Diaphorobacter ruginosibacter: one gene and its partner. Each later gene encodes a partner of the first gene's protein in a complex. Links are inferred from orthologs where the notes say so. Each region holds a gene or a part of one and is shown in the gene's direction. Other genes may lie near its edges. The genes, in order: H9K76_RS03955 and uvrB.

The links.
Region 2: the proteins of H9K76_RS03955 (region 1) and uvrB are in contact, whole or in part, in a crystal structure (PDB 7EGT), measured with the Thermus thermophilus proteins. The link is inferred for Diaphorobacter ruginosibacter from one-to-one orthologs. Residues at the interface, in WP_096412145.1 of Thermus thermophilus: His654, Arg656, Phe657, Gln666, Asp668, Glu669, Lys680, Arg681, Leu682, Ser683, Lys685, Tyr686, Ala687; in WP_096411307.1 of Thermus thermophilus: Glu23, Leu25, Arg26, Asp27, Gly28, Glu29, Arg30, Phe31, Arg55, Glu326, Asp327, Phe328, Glu379, Ser382, Gln383, His398, Gly400, Arg401.

The regions. Positions count from the first base shown.
Region 1 is NZ_CP060714.1:872,480-884,387, forward strand. The notes cover bases 1-3,148. They hold H9K76_RS03955 (UvrD-helicase domain-containing protein), read left to right. Parts: upstream 1-397; coding sequence 398-2,899; downstream 2,900-3,148. Other genes in these bases: H9K76_RS03950 (GMP reductase), read right to left, coding at 1-148; H9K76_RS03960 (hypothetical protein), read right to left, coding at 2,936-3,148. Outside these bases: more of H9K76_RS03960, read right to left, coding at 3,149-3,607; H9K76_RS03965 (hypothetical protein), read left to right, coding at 4,001-4,360; H9K76_RS03970 (beta strand repeat-containing protein), read left to right, coding at 4,481-8,053; H9K76_RS03975 (hypothetical protein), read left to right, coding at 8,122-8,571; H9K76_RS03980 (CsgG/HfaB family protein), read left to right, coding at 8,671-9,834; H9K76_RS03985 (tetratricopeptide repeat protein), read left to right, coding at 9,843-10,697; H9K76_RS03990 (hypothetical protein), read left to right, coding at 10,750-11,154; H9K76_RS03995 (DUF4352 domain-containing protein), read left to right, coding at 11,226-11,882; H9K76_RS04000 (OmpA family protein), read left to right, coding at 11,897-11,908. UniProt on the Escherichia coli protein: A helicase with DNA-dependent ATPase activity. Unwinds DNA duplexes with 3'-5' polarity. Translocates on single-stranded DNA with 3'-5' polarity. Initiates unwinding more efficiently from a nicked substrate than double-stranded DNA.
Region 2 is NZ_CP060714.1:2,568,966-2,580,698, reverse strand. Bases 4,066-7,038 are described here. They hold uvrB (excinuclease ABC subunit UvrB), read left to right. Parts: upstream 4,066-4,497; coding sequence 4,498-6,579; downstream 6,580-7,038. Other genes in these bases: iscR (Fe-S cluster assembly transcriptional regulator IscR), read left to right, coding at 6,850-7,038; H9K76_RS11565 (amino acid aminotransferase), read right to left, coding at 4,066-4,317. Also shown: H9K76_RS11580 (sigma-54-dependent Fis family transcriptional regulator), read left to right, coding at 1-1,180; H9K76_RS11575 (GntR family transcriptional regulator), read left to right, coding at 1,186-1,935; ygiD (4,5-DOPA-extradiol-dioxygenase), read left to right, coding at 2,048-2,980; more of H9K76_RS11565, read right to left, coding at 3,121-4,065; more of iscR, read left to right, coding at 7,039-7,386; H9K76_RS11550 (IscS subfamily cysteine desulfurase), read left to right, coding at 7,507-8,727; Fe-S cluster assembly scaffold IscU, read left to right, coding at 8,808-9,221; iron-sulfur cluster assembly protein IscA, read left to right, coding at 9,227-9,550; Fe-S protein assembly co-chaperone HscB, read left to right, coding at 9,823-10,347. UniProt on the Escherichia coli protein: The UvrABC repair system catalyzes the recognition and processing of DNA lesions. A damage recognition complex composed of 2 UvrA and 2 UvrB subunits scans DNA for abnormalities.

The DNA.
Region 1 (11,908 bases):
CATCCACCACGGTCTTCATGTTCGCGGGCACGGCCGGCAGGCGGAAGGTGCGGCCGCCGAGTTCCACGCTGGCGTCGCATTCCGAGCGGCTTTCCACTCGGCACTTGCGGGGCAGCAACAGGACGTTGTCGTAGTCAAAAATTTCCATGAGATCCAAGCTCCTGACAGTTCATTGAAGAAAAGGGCGCTTGGTCCGGCGGCCGGCTCTCGTGCGAGGCGAAGGCAGTGCTTCGGGCACAAAAAACCGGGCCAAGAAATCTTGGGCCCGGTGATTGATTCTAATTGGATTTCGATGCCTTTGAAAGCCGCAGGCCGCCGTGTGGCTATTGCAGGAGCGGCGCGGGATCGCAAAGCCCGCCAAATGCGTGGCGACGCACGGGCTTTCTACAATGGAGGCATGGTTCCACAAGACATGTTTTCCGCGCCGTCGACAGGCCTTTTCGGTGATCCTCAGCCCGTGGCCGGGCAGGCGCAGTCCCCGCTCCTCCAGGGACTGAACGACGAGCAGCTTGCCGCCGTCACGCTGCCCGCAGGCCATGCCCTGATTCTGGCCGGTGCAGGCTCGGGCAAGACGCGCGTGCTCACCACGCGCATTGCATGGCTGCTGCAGAACGGCTATGCCAGCCCGGGCAGCATCCTCGCGGTGACGTTCACGAACAAGGCCGCTAAGGAAATGCTCACGCGGCTTTCCGCGATGCTGCCGGTCAATGTGCGGGGCATGTGGATCGGCACCTTCCACGGCCTGTGCAATCGGTTGTTGCGCGCGCATCACAAGCTGGCGGGCTTGCCGTCGACCTTCCAGATCCTGGATACACAGGATCAGCTCTCCGCGATCAAGCGCCTGTGCAAGCAGTTCAATGTGGACGAGGAGCGTTTTCCGCCGAAGCAACTGGCCTACTACATCGCCAACTGCAAGGAGGAGGGCATGCGTCCGGGCGATGTACCTGTGCATGACGCGGACAGCCGCAAGAAGGTGGAGCTGTACCAGCTCTACGAGGACCAGTGTCAGCGTGAAGGCGTCGTCGATTTCGGCGAACTGATGCTGCGCTCGTTCGAGCTGCTGCGCGACAACGACCCGGTGCGTGAGCATTACCAGCGGCGATTCCAGCACATCCTCGTCGACGAATTCCAGGACACCAATCGCCTTCAGTACGCGTGGCTCAAGCAGATCGCGGGGGACCTGGTGGGGGGCCGGCTGCAGACGCGCGGCAGCGTGCTGGCGGTGGGAGACGACGACCAGAGCATCTATGCCTTTCGCGGTGCACGCGTGGGCAACATGGCCGACTTCGTGCGCGAGTTCGAGGTGCAGCGCCAGATCAAGCTGGAGCAGAACTACCGCTCCTACAGCAACATCCTCGACTCGGCGAACGAGCTCATATCGCACAACAGCCGCCGCCTGGGCAAGAACCTGCGCACCGACCAGGGACCGGGTGAGCCCGTGCGCGTTTACGAGGCGCCCAGTGACCTGGATGAGGCGCAGTGGATGGTCGACGAGATCAAGCAGCTGGTGAAGAACGACGGCTTCGAGCGACGCGAGATCGCGATCCTCTACCGCAGCAATGCACAGTCGCGCGTGATCGAGTCGGCGCTGTTCAACGCGGCGGTTCCCTATCGTGTGTATGGCGGCCTGCGGTTCTTCGAGCGCGCGGAAATCAAGCATGCGCTGGCCTATCTGCGCCTGCTCGAGAACCCGAACGACGACACCAGCTTCCTGCGGGTGGTGAACTTCCCGCCGCGCGGCATCGGTGCGCGCAGTATCGAGACGCTGCAGGATGCGGCGCGCAGTGCAGGTTGCTCGCTGCACGATGCGGTGAGTGCGGTGCCAGGCAAGGCCGGCGCGAACCTGGGTGCCTTCGTGGCGATGCTCGATGTGCTGCGCGAGCAGACGCAAGGTCAGAACCTGCGCGGCATCATCGGCCAGATGCTCGAGACCAGCGGCCTCATCGAGCACTACCGCAACGAGAAGGAAGGCGCGGATCGCATCGAGAATCTGGATGAACTGGTCAACGCCGCCGAGAGCTTCGTCACGCAGGAAGGCTTTGGCCGCGATGCGGTGGCATTGCCGCTGGACGAACAGGGCGGGCCGCTCACGCAGAGTCCCGCGAGCCAGGGGCTGGATCCCTCGCTGCCGATGCTGAACGAACCCTTGAAGAACGCCCGCGCGGCTGCCGGCGGCATCGTGGACGCCGACACCGGCGAGACGCTGTCGCCGCTTGCCGCTTTTCTTACGCATGCAGCGCTGGAGGCCGGCGACAACCAGGCCCAGGCCGGCCAGGATGCGGTGCAACTGATGACCGTGCATGCGAGCAAGGGGCTCGAGTTCGATGGGGTGTTCATCGGCGGCCTTGAGGAGGGATTGTTCCCGCACGAGAATGCGATGAGCGACCGCGATGGCCTGGAGGAGGAGCGCCGCCTCATGTACGTGGCGATCACGCGCGCGCGCAAGCGGCTCTACCTGAGCCATTCGCAGACGCGCATGCTGCACGGCCAGACGCGCTACCACATCAAGAGCCGCTTCTTCGAAGAGCTTCCCGAGGGCGCGCTCAAGTGGCTCACGCCCAGGCAGTCCGCCTTCGGTACCTATGCACCCGAGTCAGGCTCGGGCGGCTATGGCGCAGGTCGCTACGGCTCGCGTGGAGGTCACGGAGGAGGGTATGGCGGCGGCTTTGGCGGCGGCTTCAAGTCCGAGACATTTGCAAGCCCCCCCGTGCCGCAGCAGAAGGCCGAGCCATCGCATGGACTGAAGGTCGGCACGCCGGTGTTCCACAACAAGTTCGGCGAAGGCAAGGTGCTTGCGATCGAAGGCGCAGGCGATGATGCGCGCGCGCAGGTGAACTTTCCGCGCCACGGCACCAAATGGCTGGCGTTGTCGGTGGCCAAGCTCACCATCGTCGATTGATCACCTCGGCGCCTCGCGGCGCTGCTATCTCTGTATCTATATGGGAAGGCAGCGCACAGCCGTGTGAGGCATGGCCAGCTTTTCGGCATAGAGGCCCTTGCGCTCGGGCAGCAGCAGGGCTCCCAGTCCGCTCATGACCACCACTTCCGACCCTGGCTGAACCTGCCGGTAGCACTTGTCGAGCGATGCCAGCGTGTCGCTCAGCAATTGCCCCTGTGCCTGCTGCGCGGGATTTTTCTTCAGGGCCTGTGCATGGCGGGTCAGCCATTCCGAATAGGCGGCCAGCGTGGCTTCCGGCAGCTTCGCCCTTTCGTCTTCGGGAACCATGCGCTCATACAGCATCTTGAGACTGTCGTCTCCCGCCTGCCCCATCACGAGCACCGCGTTGTAGTGCACCTCATAGGCCTGCTCTCGGTAGATCACCTGATCGATCGCGTAGCGGAGTCGTCCTTTTTCGCCCCCGAGAGATTGAATCAGCTCGCGCGCAGCGGCGCTGTTGGGATCGCTCGCCAGTTGAACCTCCAGCGCCGACGAGATCTGCTCGTCGCTGGGATAAAAAATGGCCTGCGGGCTGAACGACGCAGGGCTCGGAGAACACGCTGTCAGTGCAAGCAGCGCGGGAAATATGCTGAGGGTGAGAGCGATATTCTTTGATGAATGGCAGATATTTGTGAAAATATTGTGAATATTCTTCATGCGATTAGTCATTGCATTGAGGGAGGTGATTGAAAATCATGACATCGAATCGCAGATGAATTCGAATTCGTCGGATTTCATTATCTGGAAGATAGAGGGAGTATTAATATTTTTGCATCCTCATATGTCATGAATTGTTTTAAAGATTGACCGTTCATCTCGTTTTATTCTCTTGGTAAGCCACGTTAGTTTTTGTAAGCCATTGATTGTGAAGGCTGCTTTCACGGCTTTGTGACAGCTATCGATGAATTCCCCTCTATGGCTGCGATTTATGACAGAGATCCGCTGCGAGGAATTGAGGGAACTTTTTTTTACGTTCGTCAAATTGATTGACTATGAGAATGGGCCCGCTAGCCGTGATTGGCTGCTTTTCCATTCACTCTCAATTCTCGAAGGAACATGAAAATGCGAAAGATTGCTACCACTGCAGTTGCCCTCCTTGCGCTCACCTGTGGCGCAGCATTCGCCCAAAGCGGCAACATCGCGATTCCCGGCCTGTTCTCCGGCAAGGGCTCTGCCGGCTCGGAGATCAAGAACAGCACGATCACGCTGTCGCGCAACAAGGCAACGGACGTGACTGCCGGTGGCGGCAAGGTCGGCATCAAGGTGGCCGAGGTCTCGATGGAGGGCGTGGCCAACGTGAACAGCGTGAACATCACCGGCTCCAAGGTCACCGACTCGCACATCATGCTGATGGACAACGAAGCCACGCGCATCAACGCCATTGGCGGCACGGCCAACGTCAACTCCGTGAACATCAACTAAGCAACCGGACCTGTGGTTCGGGTTCCTGCAGCGGCGCCCCTGTGGCGGCCCCTGCAGGTTTTTTCCCGTTGCGGCATGCGCCCGGCGGGTCGGCGAAGGTATTCATCGGAGGGAGCCTGAGTGCGCAAGTCGCGAACGTCACAACCGCATTGGTTTGCGCTGGGAGTGCTGGGCGCAGCCATGGCCTCTGCCACGCAATGCGCGAGCGCGCAGGAGTCCATGCTCGCGGGACTCGGCTGGCACAAGAACAGTGCCGGCACCGAGATGGACGGGCAGTCCTCCGTGCAGCTGCAAGGCAATGTTTCCCGCGCAACGATCACCTCGTCGGGCGGCAAGGGCTCGGCGCTGGCCAACGCCGGCATGAGCGTGGACCTGGCCGGAACGGCGCAGGCGAACACGGTGGGTCTCGCGTCGATGAGCGTGAAAAATGCCCAGGTGCAGGTACTCAAGAACCAGGTGAGCGGCTTCGTCAATGCAATGGGCGGTGCCGCCACGGTGAACGTCGTCCTCGCGGCCAGCGGGGAGGGCCGCAAGCCGCTGTCCTCGACCCGTCTCCTGGTCATGGACAACAAGGCTTCGCAGGTCGATGCCTTCGGTGGCAAGGCGTCGGTGCTGCTGGGCACCGGCTCGCTGCAACTGCCGGGACGGGCCACGGCCAACAGCATCCTGCTCGATGCTTCCGAGGTGCATGAGTCGCCCGTTTCCATTGTGGACAACGAAGCCGATGACGTGGTCTCCATCGGCGGTTCGGCGCTGGTCAATGCGCTCACGGCGGCGCGCAGCCAGTTGCGCGACACGCAGATCGGAAGCTCTGGCAACCGCGCGCAGGGCATTCGCGCAGGAGGGGGCAGCGCCGGAATCGGTCGAGGGATGATCGGGGGCGTCAACCTGACCGGCGTGGCCGCGGCCAATACCGTTGCCATCGCGGGAAGCGACCTGCGGGGCGCCCGCCTGAGCGTGACCGACAACATGGCTAGCCAGATGGCATCCACGGGCGGCAGTGCGCTTGCCAACAGCATCAGCTTTACCGACCACCAGCTCACGGCGGGTGGCGGCTACGGTGCGCAGTTGACCAACAACACGGCGCGCAACGTGCAGGCATTCGGCGGCGAGGGCAGCCTGCTGGGCGGAGCACTGGCCGATGTCAGCATGTCCGCATCGGCACTGGCCAACGCCATCTCGGTGAACAAGGGCGCCCTCAAGGACTCGCCGTCGCATACCCTCGTCGGCAACCGGGCGCAGGACGTGGTGGCAACAGGCGGCGGTGCGTCCGCCAACAGCCTCTGGCTCGACAATGCCACGGTGCAGGGCGGCTCCATCCGCCTGGGGAACAACGTTGCAGAACAGGTGCGCACGAGCGGCATCTCCGGCTCGGTCAGTGCAGGCGTCGTGGGGGCGGTCGAGAAAAACGGTCGCGCGCTCGGCAACACCGTGGCGGTGGATCGCCAGGCGACGCTGGACCGTGCAACGCTGAGCCTGCAATCCAACGAGGGGCGCGGCATCACGGGCACGGGCGGCTTCGCGGCGGCGAACTCGGTGGCCGTCAGCGAGGGGCGCATCCAGAATTCCAACGTCACGCTGGTGAACAACCGGGCCTCGCAGATGAGCTCCACCGGAGGCTCGGCCCAGGTAGGCGGCAGCGTGCTCTATTCCACGAGCCAGCAGTCATCGGCGCTGGCCAACACATTGGCCGTGACGGGCTCGCAGCTCGATGCAAAGACCGTGACGTTCGCAGGCAATCAGGCGGGCAACCTGCACGCCAAGGGCGGTATCCTGATGGCCAACAGCGTGTCGCTGGAGGACGGAGGCGGCGCAAGCTCGCAGCTCTCCGCCTCGGGCTCGATGATGGGCAACACGGCGCAGGACATGAGTTCCGCGGCAAGGTCTACTTCCGCGGCAGCGGGCCTTGCGCGCAACAAGAGCAGTGCCCGTGCCGCAGCGAATGCTCTGGTGCTGCACGATGACGCTCGCATGGATGCCTCCTCGCCGTGGCTCATCAGCATGAACGATGCGCGCCAGGTGCACGTGGACGGCGGCACTGCGCTGGTCAACGCGCTGGCGGCCTATCGCGGCGCGCGTGTCGAGAACAGCTCCCTCACCATCCTCGGCAATCGCGCCCAGGACATCCGGGCTTCGGGCGGTGCGTCCCAGGTCGCGGGCGTGGGCTCCAGCAGCAATGGCGTCCTGGCGGCCAACAGCCTGTACATGGATGGCACACAGCCCAACCGCCTGACCGCCACGCAGCTGCAGATCATGGGCAACACGGCAAGGCAACTGAACGCCGATGGCGGCCGCATCAATGCCAATGCGGTGTCGCTCAATGGACAGGGCCGTATCGAACACAGTACGACCAGCATCTTCGGAAACACCGCCACCGACATCCGAAGCGAAGGCAAGGAAGGTACGGTGGCGGGTTTCGCAGCATTCGGCAAGGGCGTCGGCCAGGCGAATGCGAACGCCATCCAGGTGCTGTCCGCCATGCGCCAGGCCAGCTTGCAACTGATGGGCAACACGGCCCGCAACGTGAGTTCGCCCGATGGGCTGGCGTCGGCCAACAGCATCACGCAGGCGGACGGCGCGAGCATGGACCGGCTGCATGCGACGCTGGCTGCCAACGTTGCTACCGAGGCGCGCGCGGATGGTGGCCATACGGCGCTGGCCAACAGCGTGCACGCGGATGGCAACCTGAGCAACGCGTCCGTGCAGATCGTGGGCAACCAGGGCAGCGCGCAAACGGCGGGCGATGATGCATTGGTCAACAGCGTCCGCGCGCAAAAGCGGGGGCGGATTTCCGAATCGTCCGTCAGCATTGCCGCCAATCGCGGCAGTGCCAGCGGCGGCCGGGCCAACAGCGTCGACGTGGCGGGCAACGTGCGCGCCAGCCAGATCACGGTGATGGGCAACCAGGGCTCGGCCTCGCAAGGGGGAACGATCAACAGCGTGACCGGCAAGGGGCAGGTCACCGCCAGCAACATCACCGTGCTGGGCAATACGGGCTCGGCCAGCCGGGGAACGGCCAACAGCGTGGACGTGGCCGGAAGCATTGCCGGCTCGCAGCTGGCGATCCTGGGCAACCAGGGCAACGCCCAGGGCGGCGGCACGGTCAACAGCGTGACGGGCAAGGGCTCGATCAAGGGAAGCCAGATCTCGATCATCGGCAACAGCGGCAGCACGCGAGGCGGTGGAACAGTCAACAGCGTGGACAACGGGGGCAGCATCGCCGGCGCGAGCATCACGCTGGTGGCCAACAACGGCAGCGCAACGGGCGGTGGCACGGTCAACAGCGTGGACAACAAGGGATTGCTGAGCGGCAACGTGGTGATCGCCGGCAATCGAGGCAGCGCGACGATGGGCGGCACGGTCAACTCGCTTGTCAACCGCGGCGTGATGGCCGGCAGCGTGGTGATCGCGGGCAACGACGGGCGCGCGATGGCTGGCGGCACTTCCAACTCCGTCATCAACCACGGCGTGATTACCGGCATGGTGGCCATCGTCGGCAACCGCACGATGGCGGCTGCGGGCATGACGTCGGGAAGCGTGCGCAACATCGGCGGCGCCATCGTGGGCGCTGCCGGTGTGGCCGGCAACAGTGCCTACGCGGCGAACGTCGGGTACACCTACGCAACCCCGTCGGTCGGCGTCGTGAACAACTCCGTCACCGTGGTTCCGGCGTTCAACATCATCAGCAACTGAGGGGAGGCCGCGCGCCGTGCTCGCGGCACCATGGCATACGGATCGACATGAGAAAGGCAGGAAAGGCAATGACACACTCCACGACAAGCACCGCGGCGGGCGCCTTGCGCCTGGCAGGCATGGGCAGCGCGCTGGCGCTGCTCGCCATGGGCGCCCAGGCGCAGATGGTGAACTACGGCGACCAGTTGGCCAGCTACAAGGACATGTCGCAATCCGGCGTGAAGCTCAATGACGGCGTGTTTCCATCGGTCAGCGCCAAGGCGCGCGTGAACCGTGCGATCGCGCAGAACATGCTGGTGGACCAGAGCGCACTGGTGCAGCCCGACGGCACGCTGAAGCTGCCCAGCAACCAGCAGAACATCGTGATCCGCTCGGACTACACGAACGTCACGCGTGGTGCGGACGGAACCTTGCGCATCGCCAGCCCGGTCATCCAGGGCAACGTGAACGGCAACGTCACGTTGTATGTGGAGGGGCGTGGTGTGGAAAACATCACGGTGCTCAACTCCATGCGCTGAAGAAAGAAGGCGGGGCCGTCACGGCTTCGTCACCAAGCCAGGGCACCCGCGCCGCTCGCGAGCAGCGGGCGCATTCTGGCGGCACACACGACAAGCAACATGAACAAGAAAATCTATTCGCGCGCGGCGCTGATTCTGGCCGCAGCCTCTTTGATGGGATGTGCGTCGACGGAGAACGCCATCAAGGATGCGACGACCCTGATGCAGGAGAGGGAGGCGGACAAGCTGCTGCCGGTGGCCAACCTGAGCCCCTATGCCGAATCGCTGGGGCGCTTCGGGCGCATGCTGGACATCTACAAGGAAGGCGACCCCGTCATCTACATGCAGACGCGCAACATCTCGGACGCGACGAACCTCTCGAACCCGCTGGTGGGTGCCGAGATTCCCGGCGACATCACCGAGATGGTCCGCACGGCGGTCAATCGCATCGGTGCGCGCATCGTGTATGTGCCCTACCATCCCGACTACCTGGTATCGCAGGCACAGCTCGGCGCGAAGTTCGGCGTGACCATGCCCGACTTTCTGATCACCGGTGCGCTGACGGAGTTCGACCGCGCGATTGCGGGCGCGGGGCGCTCCAATTCGCTGGGCGTCGAGTTCGGGGGCGGCAAGGGCAAGGTGGAACTGGGCGCGGACCGCAAGCGCACGGCCATCTACTCCGCTCTCGCGCTCGACCTGAACCTGGTGAGCTTTTCCACGCAGCAGATGGTGCCGCAGATCCAGGCATCCAACGTCATCAAGGTGCTCAACTTCGGCTCGGAAGACAACGCCAGCGTCGGCTTCTATGGCGATGCTTTCGGCTTCAAGCTGGAAGGAAAGTACCTGCAGGGCCGGCATTCCGCCATCCGTACGCTGGTCGACCTGAGCGTGCTGGAATTGATCGGCAAGGCTACCAACACGCCCTACTGGCGCTGCATCCCAGGCGGCAAGCCCGACCCCGTGGTGGTTGGCAACATGCGTCGTGCATACGAGTCGCTGAGCCCCGAGCTCAAGCTGGGCCTCATCCAGGTCAGCCTGCGCAAGTATGGCGAGCCGGTCGAGGTCACGCAGAAGCTCGACGAGCCCACGCAGCAGGCTTTGCAGAAGGTCTATTCCGAGCGCTATGCGGATGCGGGCCCCGTGGACGTCATGCAGTGGAAGGGCTTCGAGCCGCTGTTCTTCGGCGTGCCGATGGCGTGGGACGGAACGCTCGAGGCGCCGAGGGCCCAGGCGGTGCAGCCTGCGCAGCAGCCTGCGGCCGTCAACGACAAGGTGGGCGCATGATGGCCTGCATGAACACAGGCAGGGACTTCCGCACGGGTTCGTGCAGGCTGCACGGCATGGCGTGCAGCGCCGTGCTGCTGGCCATGATGGGTCTGCAGCTCGGCGCACAGGCGCAGACCTCCGCCTCAGGCGCACCGGCCGTGGCGGCCGCACCCCGCCAGGAGCAGCAGACGACGCAGCCCGTGAACCCCACGACGGCGGCACGCTTCATCGAGGACTGCAACGACGCCATGGAGCGCGGCGTGGCCTCGCTCGGCTGCCAGGCGCCGCTGTACCGCAACGAGCTCGAACGCCTCAAGCGCGAGGCGGTCACCACGCAGAACCCGCAGTTGCTTTCTTTCGTCGGCGATGCGTACCGCAATCCACGCAGCGGGTTGGGCGACATGGGCCAGGCCTATCGCTGGTACCTGATGGCTGCCGTGCGCGGTGACCCGCAGGCCATGCAGCGCCTGGCCGACATGAACCGCAAGGGCATCGGAGTGCCCAAGGACAACGTGAAGGCCATGGGCTACGCACGGCTGGTCCAGCGCATGTCGCAGCCCGGTGCCGCACAGCCCAACGTGGTGTCGATCATCAACGAGCTGGGCGACGAAATGGCGGTGGAGGAGGTGGCGCTGGCAGAGCGCTTTGCGGGCCAGTTGCAGGAGCGCATCCTGCGCGAGAGCGGTGCAGGCCAGTCCGGCGGCGGCAGCGATGCCGGCGGCGCACCGTCCAGCCTGACCATCAAGCCCGACACCAGCAGTGTGCCGGGCATGCCGCAGCCCGCGGCAGCCCCGAGGACGCCGAGTCCGGCGCCTCCGCCGGGCGCCGTGCTGCCCGGCGTTCCCGCGCCGCTGGCACCGTCCGCATCTCCCGCACATTGAGTGCGCGATGCGTATCCATCAACTTGACGAAGAACCACGAGGGATGAACCGCATGGCTCCTACCGAGATCACCCATTCTTCCCTGCGCCGGAAGTACCCGCCGCTGCTTGGGCGCGTGTTGTCCGGTGCATCGTTGCTCCTGGCGCTGATGAACGGCACCGGCGCGCTGGCGGGCAATGCGGCATCGCACACAGCGTCTGCGCCGCAGCCACAGCAGGCCGGCGGCAATCGCATCGAAGTGACGAACAACTCGGTTTCCAACGTGCGCTGCGCCAATGGTGGATCGGTCTCGGTCAACAGCGTGAACGTGAATGGCGCGGCACTGAAGGGCCGTACCGTGATCGTGCAGGGGCACAACAGCGATGGCGAGCGCGAGGGCAAGGTCATCGACTGCGGCGATATCCCCAGCGGCAAGGCCCCGGCTTCGTCACAGGTCAACAGCATCACGATTCGCTGAGTCCGCTAAGCAGCGAGCCCCGCATGGTGCGGGCCAGAACACAAGATTTCAGAACCAGAGGAGCCAGAAGAATGAATCGAGCCCTGCTTGCACAAGTTGCCAAGCGCAATACCCGCACCCAGGCCGGCATGATGGCCGGCGTGCTGACGGCGGCCATGCTGCTGTCGGCCTGCAAGGATCACCCCGCGGATGGGCCTGCACAGTCGTCGGCACCGGCCGCCGCCCCTGCTCCCGCGCCGGCGCCAGTACCCACCCCCGCACCGGCACCTGTTCCCGCTCCTGCGCAACCGGCTGTTGCAGCGCAGCCTGCTCCGTCCCCGGCGGCTTCCGCGCAGTCCGTCGCGGAAGCCCGGAAGATTCCCATGAACGTCCAGGGCGTTGCCGAGGCGGGGCTGACGGTGCGCGTGAAGAGCGTCGAGATTGGCGCGGATGCCACCGTGCTGGACGTGAGCATATCGTTTTCCAATCGCATCACCAGCTCGACCATGCTCGCGCTCACCGACACGTTCCTGGAGGACGAGGGCGGCGCGCGGCTGCAGATCAAGCGCCCCACGGACAACCGCGACCTGAGGGTGAATTCCGGTGAAACACTGAACGGTCAGCTGGTCTTCATGGGGGCCACTCCCGCATCGGCGCGCAAGCTGCGCCTCGTGTTCAACGACGGCAATGCGGGTGACAACCTCGTGGCGCCGGGCCTGGCCGTGGAACTGCCTCTTTCGGGGGGCTGATGGGACAGCTCCGTGTGAAAGTGCGT
Region 2 (11,733 bases), 1.7 Mb from region 1 along the record:
CTGCCTGATCGAGGGGCGCTTCGTACACGAGTGGCCGGAAGGAGAGCAGCTCGCGCGGGACTATGCTCCCGACTCGATGCTCGTTCGGCTCGATGACCTGCACTCGCAGGTCGAGGCGCTGCGCTCGCGTCTCAAGCCGGCGGACGAGCAAGGTCCGCTGCTCGGGCGTTCGCGCGCCTTCAAGGGGGCGGTGGAGCTCCTGCAGAAGGCAGCCCCCACGCAGGTCACGGTGCTGCTCACGGGCGAGACAGGTGTCGGCAAGGAGCGTTTTGCCAGTGCCCTGCACGCGATGAGTGCGCGCGCCGACAAGCCCTTTGTCGCGATCAATTGCGCGGCACTGCCTGCGGAACTGATAGAGAGCGAACTGTTCGGCGCCGAGAAGGGCGCCTATACCGGAGCCTCCAGCATGCGGGTGGGGCGCTTCGAGCGCGCGAACGGCGGCACGCTGCTGCTCGACGAACTGGGCGAGCTGCCGCTGGCGGCGCAGGCCAAGCTGCTGCGCGTGCTGCAAAGTGGCGAGATCGAGCGGCTGGGCGGCACGCGGGCCATCAAGGTGGATGTGCGCGTGATCGCGGCGACCAACGTGGATCTGGAAAAGGCCGTGGAGGCGGGGCATTTCAGGCGTGACCTGCTGTATCGGCTGAATGTCTATCCGGTCCACATCCCGGCGCTGCGCGAGCGGGCCGAGGACATCGAGATGCTGGCCATGCACATGCTGCAGAAGTTCTCTGCATTGCATGGCAAGCAGGTGACCGGCCTGACCGACCGCGCGCTGGCGGCGCTGCGCAGCCATTCCTGGCCCGGCAATGTGCGCGAACTCGAGAATCTCATGGAGCGCGGGTTGATCCTGACCGCATCGGGCGAAATGATCGATGTGCAGGCGCTGTTTCCCCACTGGAGCGAGCGCAGCGATGCCAGCATGGTCGATGAGCAGGGGTTGCTCATCTCGCCTCGGACGGAGGGCGCCGCACCAGCGGAACCCGCAGGCCTCTATGACGCAGTGCTTGCGCAGGGGCTGTCGCTGGACGCCTTCGAGGATGGGCTGCTCCAGGAGGCGGTGCGCCGCGCGGGCGGCAATCTGGCGGCCGCCGCACGCGTGCTGGGCATGACGCGTCCGCAGCTGAGCTATCGCCTGGCGCGTGCCCGGGAGCGCACCGCACCAGGGCATGCGGGAGGCTGAGCACCATGGCCAAGCGCGCTTTCCTGATCCCTTCGCTGATGGACGACACGCTCGACCCGAGCAGCGATGCCACGCGCACTCTCACCGAGAAGACCTACACGGAACTGCGCACCGACATCATCGAAGGCCGGCTGCTGCCCGGCAGCAAGTTGCGCGTGGAGCATCTGCGCCAGCGCTACGCCGTGGGGGCGGGCACGCTGCGCGAGTCGCTGACCCGGCTGGTGAGTGACGCACTGGTTACGGCCGAGGGACAGCGGGGGTTCCGTGTCTCGCCGATCGCCATCGAGGACCTGGAGGACATCACGCGACTGCGCGTGCACATCGAGACCCACGCGCTGCGCGAGTCGATCCGCCATGGCGACGATCATTGGCGCAGCGAGCTCAGGGCGAGCTATGAAGATCTCTCCAGGCTGGAGCAGCCGCTCACGCGCGACAACCGCGGCCGCTGGGAAGCGCTCAATCTGCGCTTCCACGAGATGCTGCTGGCCGGCCGGCCGTCACCGTGGGAATTGAAGATCCTGCGCATGCTGGCACGGCACGGTGAGCGCTACCGCCGCTACGCGATGGACCTGCCCGGAGCCGTGCGCGACGTGCATGCCGAACATGCGGAGATCTACGAGCTCGCCATGTCGGGACAGGACGCACGGGCGGCATTGGCGCTCGAGGCTCACATCTGCGCGACCCCCCAGGTCCTGTCTCGGGCCTTCCGTGAAGGGCGCGTGCGACTGCCTGCGGCGGATGACAGGACAGGGTAGGGGGTGCCGGAAAACGTGGCAGAGCAGAGGATGGAACTTCGATGCCCCGTCGTGCTCCGATACAGCGGTTCGCTGTCCATTCCTTCCTGGCCCCTGTCTTCCTGTTTTATCCATGTTTCAACGTAGAACCTCGCTCGCCGCATTGGCTGGGCTGGCCGCGCTTCCCGTCGCGCTCGGCGGCATTTCCCTGCGTGCGAATGCCGCGCAGGTGCGCACCCTGCTGGATTCCCTGCGGCCGTCACCGCGCATGCCGGTGCTGTTCGTCGGTCACGGCAGTCCGATGAATGCCATCGAGGACAACCTCTGGCGCCGCAGCTGGCAGCAGGTCGGCCAGGCGCTCTCGGCACGCAGCGTCCAGCCGCAGCTCATCCTGTGTATTTCCGCCCACTGGCTGACCAAGGATGGCTGGTATCTCACGGGAATGAGCGATCCGCGCACGATCCACGATTTCAGCGGTTTTCCGCGCGAGCTGCATGAGCAGCAATATCCCGCGCCCGGCGCACCGGCCGTCGCCAGGGCCTTGGCGGGAGAGCTTCGCTCGCCGGCAGACCGGCAGCCGCTCAAGGTCGACGAGGGCGAGTGGGGGCTGGACCATGGAACCTGGTCGGTGCTCAAGCCGATGTTCCCCAAGGCGCAGATCCCGGTGATCCAGTTGAGCATGGACTATGCCCGAAGCCCCGAGGCGCATTTCGCGCTGGGCCGCCAGCTGGGCGCATTGCGCGAGCGCGGCGTGCTGATCGTGGGCAGCGGCAACGCGGTCCACAACCTGCGCAGGACGAAGCGCGGCTCCGCGCCGAACGAGGCCTATGACTGGGCCACGGAGTTCGACGAGCAGGTGCAGGGACACATCAAGCGCGGGGAGCTGGAGTCGCTCGTGCAGTTCCAGAAGCAGGGCGAGCTGGCGCGGCTTGCGCACCCGACGCACGAGCACTACCTGCCGCTGCTCTACGCTGCGGGCGCGGCAAGCGCCAGGGAAATGCCGAGATTCTTCAACACGGGGTTTCAGTCCGCATCGATATCGATGCGGTCCGTGATCTGGGGGTGAACCGCGCGGGGCGCCGGCATGCATGGTCAGCGCCCGGACATCCGGGTTCGCATCCCGAGAGAAGGCAAAAAGGCCGCCTCGAGGGAAGCGGCCTTTGAAGGGTGAGCGAAGAGAAACGCATGGCGCTCCTCCTCGGCGTCTTACATCACGGCGGCGATGGCCTTGCAGACGTACTCGACGTTCTTGCTGTTCAGCGCAGCCACGCACATGCGGCCGGTGTCGGTGCCGTACACGCCAAATTCCGAACGCAGGCGGATCATCTGGTCCTTGGAGAGGCCCGAATACGAGAACATGCCGATCTGGGTGGTGATGAAGCTCATGTCCTGCTTCACGCCGGCAGCCTTCAGACCGTCCACCAGCTTCTGGCGCATGGCCTTGATGCGCACGCGCATTTCGCCCAGCTCTTCTTCCCACTGCGCACGCAGTTCGGGGGTGTTGAGCACGGCGGAAACCACGGCGCCGCCATGTGTCGGCGGGTTGGAGTAGTTGGTGCGGATCACGATCTTCAGTTGCGACAGCACGCGGGCGGCTTCGTCCTTGTCGGTGGCCACCACGGACAGGGCGCCCACGCGCTCGCCATACAGGCTGAAGCTCTTGGAGAACGAGGTCGACACGAAGATGGTCAGGCCGGCGGCAACGAACTTGCCCACGACGGCGCCATCTTCCTTCAGGCCATGGCCGAAGCCCTGGTAGGCCATGTCGAGGAATGCGACCAGGTTGCGGGCCTTGACGGTGGCGATCACCTGGTCCCACTGCTCGGCCGTGATGTCATAGCCGGTGGGGTTGTGGCAGCAGGCGTGCAGCACGACCACGGTGCCGGCAGCGGCAGCGTTCAGGTCGGCCAGCATGCCTTCGAAATTGACCGTGCGAGTGGCCGCGTCGTAGTAGCGGTACGTGCCGACTTCAAAACCGGCATTGGTGAAGATGGCCTTGTGGTTTTCCCAGCTCGGGTCGGAGATCAGCACCTTGGCGTTCGGGCTGAGCTTCTTGAGGAAGTCGGCACCGATCTTCAGGCCACCCGTGCCACCCACGGCTTGCACGGTGGCCACGCGGCCGGCCTTGACCACGTCGGACTCGGCACCAAACACCAGTGCCTTGACGGCGCTGTCATAGCTTGCGATACCGTCGATGGGCAGGTAGCCACGAGCGGACGGCTTGTCCATCATGGCTTTTTCTGCTGCCTGCACGCACTTCAGCAGGGGGAGCTTGCCGTTATCGTCGAAGTACACGCCCACGCCGAGATTCACCTTGTTGGGGTTGGTATCAGCGGCAAATTGTTCGTTCAGACCCAGAATGGGGTCACGCGGGGCCATCTCGACGGCGGTGAAGAGAGACATGAAAAGTCCTTGAAGGGTGGAAATCTGATGCGGTGCCCCCAACTAAACTAGCCAAGGCCGAGAGGCGGTGCCAGCGCTGCATGCAGGGTGCATGCGTGTTGCTCGCAGCCATCCGGTCGATTTGCCTTGAGGGGCAACCCCCGATTTTAACGGCGCAAGCCATCGTTGCGTTTACAAGTCATGCATGAAGTCACCACAGAAGTAGCTGAAGGCGAGTTTGTTTCCTTCCCGGGCTCTCCATTTCAGCTCTACCAGCCCTATCCACCGGCCGGCGACCAGCCGGAGGCCATCGCCCGCCTGGTGGAAGGGGTGAACGATGGCGAGGCCTTCCAGACGCTGCTGGGGGTGACCGGCTCGGGCAAGACCTTCACGATGGCGAACGTGATCGCGCGGCTGGGGCGCCCGGCCATCGTGTTTGCGCCCAACAAGACGCTGGCGGCGCAGCTCTACAGCGAATTCCGCGAGTTCTTCCCGAAGAACGCCGTGGAGTACTTTGTGAGCTACTACGACTATTACCAGCCGGAGGCCTACGTGCCGCAGCGCGACCTCTTCATCGAGAAGGACAGCGCAATCAACGAGCATATCGAGCAGATGCGCCTGTCCTGCACCAAGAGCCTGCTCGAGCGGCGCGACGTGGTGATCGTGGCGACCGTCTCGGCCATCTACGGCATCGGTGAGCCTTCGAGCTACCACCAGATGGTGATGACGCTGCGCCAGGGCGACAAGCTTTCGCAGCGCGACGCGATCGGGCAGCTCATCCGCATGCAGTACCAGCGCAACGAGCAGGATTTCAGCCGCGGGAAGTTCCGCGTGCGCGGCGATACGATCGACGTATTCCCGGCCGAGCACTCCGAGCTGGCGCTGCGCATCGAGCTGTTCGACGACGAGGTCGACAGCCTGCAGCTCTTCGATCCGCTCACCGGGCGCGTGCAGCAGAAGATTCCGCGTTTCACGGTCTATCCGAGCAGCCACTACGTCACGCCGCGTGACAAGGTGCTGGCCGCGGTGGAGACGATCAAGCTCGAACTCGACGAGCGCCTGAAGTTCTTTGTGAAGGAGGGCAAGCTGGTCGAGGCGCAGCGCCTCGAGCAGCGTACGCGTTTCGATGTGGAAATGCTCAGCGAGGTGGGGCACTGCAAGGGAATCGAGAACTACACGCGTCATCTCTCGGGCTCGGCGCCCGGCGATCCTCCAAGCACGCTCACCGACTACATGCCGCGCGACTCGATCATGTTCCTGGACGAGAGCCACCAGATGATCGGCCAGCTCAACGCCATGTACAACGGCGACCGCGCCCGCAAGACGACGCTCGTGGAGTACGGGTTCCGACTGCCTTCGGCGCTGGACAACCGCCCGCTCAAGTTCGAGGAGTTCGAGCAGCGCATGCGCCAGGTGGTGTTCGTCTCCGCGACGCCGGCTGACTACGAAAAACAACATTCGGGCCAGGTCGTCGACCAGGTCGTGCGGCCCACCGGGCTTGTTGATCCGATCGTCGAAGTGCGCCCGGCCACCCATCAGGTGGACGACGTGCTGCAGGAAATACGCATTCGGGTTGAAAAGAATCAACGGGTACTCATTACAACGCTGACCAAGCGCATGGCCGAGCAGCTCACCGAGTATCTGTCCGACAACGGCGTGAAGGTGCGCTACCTGCACTCGGACGTGGACACGGTCGAGCGCGTGGAGATCATCCGCGACCTGCGCCTGGGTGCATTTGACGTGCTGGTCGGCATCAACCTGCTGCGCGAGGGGCTGGACATTCCCGAGGTGTCGCTGGTGGCCATCCTCGATGCTGACAAGGAAGGCTTCCTGCGCGCGGAGCGCAGCCTGATCCAGACGATCGGCCGTGCTGCCCGCAATGCGGAGGGCACGGCGATCCTGTACGCCGACCGTGTAACGGAATCCATGAAAAAAGCCATGGGAGAAACGGAACGACGGCGCGCAAAACAGATCGCATACAACGAGGAAAACGGCATCACGCCGCGAAGCATTGTCAAGCAGGTAAAAGACCTGATTGATGGTGTCTATAGCGAGAAGGCCGGCCAGGAGACGGAACGCCTGCAGCAGCAGGCGGCCCGGGATCTGGAGCTGGAAGAGATGTCCGAGAAGGACATCGCGCGGGAGATCAAGCGCCTGGAGAAGGCCATGATGGATCACGCACGCAATCTGGAGTTCGAGCAGGCCGCCAAGGTGCGCGACCAACTCTCGCGCCTGAAGGATCGCGTGTTCGGCTCGCATGGCGGAAACGAGCGCCTGGCCTGATGCGCGGATGCGGTTTTCAGGGTCTCCGATTCCGGGTTTGGAGGCCCTCGAGCCTGACGAATTCAGTTACCCGACAAAAACAATAGGGATTTGTGTTATACTTGGGCTAATTACTCAAGAAAACAACCCCACAATATTTAGGGCTCTGGCGGGCGAACCTCGTGTTCATGCCGCGTCGGAGAGCGGGCGGAGACGGTGGTGCCCGGGTTGCCGAAAGGCGATCCGTGGCGATTATCAAACGATCAAGCCTGAACCAACAAGGAGCTTGCGATGCGTCTCACAACCAAAGGCCGTTTTGCGGTCACTGCCATGATCGATCTGGCCCTGCGCCAGAACAATGGCCCAGTCACCCTGGCGGCCATCAGCCAGCGTCAGCAGATTTCCCTGTCGTATCTGGAACAACTCTTCGGCAAGCTGCGCCGCCACGAGCTGGTGGAATCCACCCGTGGCCCGGGCGGTGGCTATACGCTGGCCCGCAAGGCCGGCGACATCACCGTGGCCGACATCATCGTGTCCGTGGACGAACCCATCGATGCGACCCAGTGCGGTGGCAAGGAAAACTGCCTGGGCGAAGCAGGTCGCTGCATGACGCACGAGCTGTGGGCTTCGCTGAACCAGCGCATGGTGGAGTTTCTCGATTCCGTCACGCTGCAGAAGCTCGTCGATGACCAACTCGCCAAGGGTGTGCAGATCGAGGACAAGCCAGTGGCTCGCCGTGCGATCTCCACGACCCCGGTGGTCAAGCCGATCCGCGTGAACGCGCCGAACTCGGTGTTCGCACTGGGCAACGTTTTCGCCAAGTCCTGATCAGCAGCGTGGTGGCGCAAGGGCCAGCATGGCTGGCCGCGCTGCTGCATATGCCGGATCTTTTTTTGAACCCTTCTGTTAACTGACATTCGCCAGCCAGATCGCTAAAGCGAGATAGCCATGGACATGACTCCCCATTTCCCCATTTACCTGGACTACGGTGCGACCACCCCGGTGGATCCCCGTGTTGTTGACGCGATGATCCCCTGGTTGCGCGAACATTTCGGCAACGCAGCTTCGCGCAGCCATGCCTGGGGCTGGGAGGCCGAAGAGGCCATCGAGAAGTCGCGCGGCCATGTGGCCGACCTGGTGGGTGCCGATCCACGCGAGATCGTCTGGACCAGCGGCGCCACCGAGTCGATCAACCTGGCACTGAAGGGCGCAGCGCAGTTCTACAAGGGCAAGGGCAAGCACCTCATTACGCTCAAGACTGAGCACAAGGCCGTGCTGGACACCATGCGCGAACTCGAGCGCCAGGGCTTCGAGGTCACCTACATGGACGTGAAGGAAGACGGTCTGCTTGACCTGGAAGCCTTCAAGGCGGCGATCCGCCCGGACACCATCCTCGTGAGCGTGCTGTTCGTGAACAACGAGATCGGCGTGATCCAGGACATTCCTGCGATCGGCACGATCTGCCGCGAGAAGGGCATCATCTTCCACGTCGATGCCGCACAGGCCACGGGCCGTGTCGAGATCGACCTGAACAAGCTGCCCATCGACCTGATGAGCATGACCGCCCACAAGACCTACGGCCCCAAGGGCGTCGGTGCGCTCTACGTGCGCCGCAAGCCGCGCGTGCGCCTGGAGGCTCAGATCCATGGTGGTGGCCATGAGCGCGGCATGCGCTCCGGCACGCTGCCCACGCACCAGATCGTCGGCATGGGTGAGGCGTTCCGCATCATCAAGCTGGAAATGAACGAGGTGAATGCCAAGGCGGCAGCGCTGCAAAAGCGCCTGCTCGACGGCCTGAAGGACATCGAGCAGGTGTTCATCAACGGCAGCATGGAGCACCGCGTTCCGCAGAACCTGAACATGAGCTTCAACTTCGTCGAAGGCGAATCGCTGATCATGGGTATCAAGGGCCTGGCGGTGTCGTCGGGTTCCGCCTGCACCTCCGCAAGCCTGGAGCCGAGCTACGTGCTGCGCGCGCTCGGCCGCAGCGACGAGCTCGCCCACAGCAGCCTGCGCATGACCATCGGCCGCTTCACGACCGAGGAAGAGATCGACTACGCGATCTCCACCATCCGCCACAACGTGGCCAAGCTGCGTGAGTTGAGCCCGCTGTGGGAGATGTTCAAGGATGGCGTCGACCTGAGCACCATCCAGTGGGCTGCGCACTGATTTCATATTGATCGCTGCGCCCCGCTCGCGGTCCTCGCACACCAAGAGGCCGGCGGCAGACGCAGAAAAAGGAGTACACCATGGCTTATTCAGACAAAGTGATCGACCATTACGAGAACCCCCGCAACGTGGGTTCGTTCGACAAGGGCGACGACACAGTGGGCACCGGCATGGTCGGCGCACCGGCATGCGGCGACGTGATGAAGCTGCAGATCAAGGTGAACCCGGAGACCGGGGTCATCGAAGACGCGCGCTTCAAGACCTACGGCTGCGGCTCGGCGATTGCCTCGTCCTCGCTCGTGACCGAGTGGGTCAAGGGCAAGACGCTGGACGAGGCCGCCGCGCTCAAGAACAGCGTGATCGCCGAAGAGCTGGCGCTGCCTCCCGTGAAGATTCACTGCTCCATCCTGGCCGAAGACGCCATCAAGGCAGCCGTGAGCGACTACAAGGCCAAGCGCGGCGAAACCGTCACTGCCGATTCGACAGCGGCCTGAACAACATGGCAGTGACACTGACCGAAGCTGCCGCACGGCACGTGAGCCGCTACCTGTCCCGCCGGGGCAAGGGGCTTGGCGTGCGCCTGGGCGTGAAGACCACCGGCTGCTCGGGACTGGCCTACAAGCTGGAGTATGTGGACGATCAGGCACCCGAGGACATCATCTTCGAGACCCATGGCGTGAAGCTGCTGATCGACCCGAAGAGCCTGGCCTACATTGACGGCACCGAGCTCGACTTCGTGCGCGAAGGTCTGAACGAAGGCTTCAAGTTCAACAACCCCAACGAGCGAGACCGTTGCGGTTGCGGGGAAAGCTTCCGGGTCTAAGGCCCCTGGGGAACCTCTGCAAAACTCCCTGCCATCGTCTGAACGCGGCCGCGGGCGATCCGCAGCGTTGTCTTTTTCGTCAATAGCTACGGCTATTGCCTTCAAAAGACGCCTTGCGGCTCATCCCGATCCGCGTCCAACCGATTGGCGAGGGTTTTGCAGAGGCTCCCTAGAGCGCAAGGGCGCATTCCTGTCCGGGACATTGGGCAGGAACAGCGCACTTTCATGCACCTCAGAGAACCCGCCAACGCTTGCGCACTGGCGGTTTTTTTATGAACCTCCATCTGCAATCTGACGATTTCGAACTGTTTGGCATTCCTCGCCTATTCGCGCAGGATGGCGCCGTGCTCGCGGCGCGCTGGAAGGACTTGCAGCGCGAGGCGCATCCTGACCGCTTCTCGGCGCAGGGCGCCGCGGCGCAGCGCGTGGCCATGCAGTGGTCGGTGCGCATCAACGAGGCCTACCAGCGCCTGAAGGATCCGCTCAAGCGCGCGGCCTATCTTTGCGAACTCCATGGCGTCTCCATTGGTGCAGAGGACAACACGGCCATGCCTGCGGCCTTCCTGATGCAGCAGATGGAGTGGCGCGAGGCGCTCGATGAGGCGGCTTCGGAAGCGGCGCTCGACGACCTGGACGACATGGTCCAGGCGGAGCGCCGGAGCGCGTTGGCGCGATGCGCGGCGCTGATTGACGAGCAGCACGACTATGCGGGCGCGGCGCAGCAGGTGAGAGCCCTCATGTTCATTGCGCGTTTTGCCCACGACGTTGATGTCCGGCGCGAGCAACTGGGACAATAGCCGAACACCCGCCGATGACCTCGCCTGGCCTTGCTGCCAGTGCGCAGGGCGCGTGCCCCCGTCGGTACGCCAGCGAACGCACGAACGATGAATGTGCGGCATGCATGCCGCAATCACCTCCAGAGAAGATAACCCATGGCGCTTTTGCAGATTTCAGAACCCGGTCAGTCCCCCGATCCCCACCAGCGTCGGATCGCGGTCGGCATTGACCTGGGCACCACGCATTCCCTTGTTGCCGCCGTGCGCCACGGCGTTGCGGAATGCCTCCCGGATGCCGAGGGCAGGGTGCTGCTGCCGTCGGTCGTGCGCTACATGGAAGGCGGCGGGCGCCAGATCGGCCATGATGCCGTGGCCGCGCGTCTGGCCGATCCGGTCAACACCATTGCTTCGGTCAAGCGCTTGATGGGGCGTGGCTTGAACGACATTGCCGACCGGGCATCGCTCCCCTATGAACTGCTGGCGCAGAACGATGCATCGGCCCAAGGAATGGTTTCCATTCGGACGGCTGGCGGCACGAAATCGCCTGTCGAGGTGAGCGCTGAAATCCTGGCCACGCTGCGCTTTCGCGCGGAGGACAGCTTCAACGACGACATCTACGGCGCCGTGATCACCGTGCCGGCCTATTTCGATGATGCGCAGCGCCAGGCCACCAAGGATGCGGCCAGGCTTGCCGGGCTGAATCTGCTGCGCCTGATCAACGAGCCGACGGCCGCGGCGATCGCCTATGGCCTCGACAACTCCTCCGAGGGGGTCTACGCGGTCTATGACCTCGGGGCGGCACCTTCGACATTTCGGTGCTGCGCCTCACGCAGGGCGTCTTTGAAGTCATCGCCACCGGCGGTGATTCGGCATTGGGTGGCGACGACTACGATGCAGCGCTTGCCGATTGGGCGCAGGGGCAACTGGGCGTGCAGGCGCAGTCCGCCGCAGAGAAGACGGCCGTGCGCATCGCCGCGCGCGCGTGCAAGGAGGCGCTGACGGGTGCCGAATCCGCGAAGTTTGCGGCAACGATCGGTGGCAAGGAGCAGACCCTTGACGTGGCGCGTGCGGACTTCTTCGAGGCCACGCAGGCGCTCACGCAGCGTACGCTTTCTGTGATGCGCCGCACACTGCGCGATGCGCAGATCGATCGCAGCGAAGTGCAGGGCGTCGTCATGGTGGGAGGCTCCACGCGCATGCCGCAGGTGCAGCAGGCGGTCGAGGAGTTCTTCGGCAAGGAGCCACTCACCAACCTCAACCCGGATGAGGTCGTCGCGCTGGGCGCAGCGATCCAGGCCAACCAGTTGGCCGGCAACAATTCGGCTGGCGATCTGCTGCTGCTCGACGTGATTCCGCTGTCGCTGGGTATCGAGACCATGGGCGGACTGGTCGAGCGCATCGTCGGCC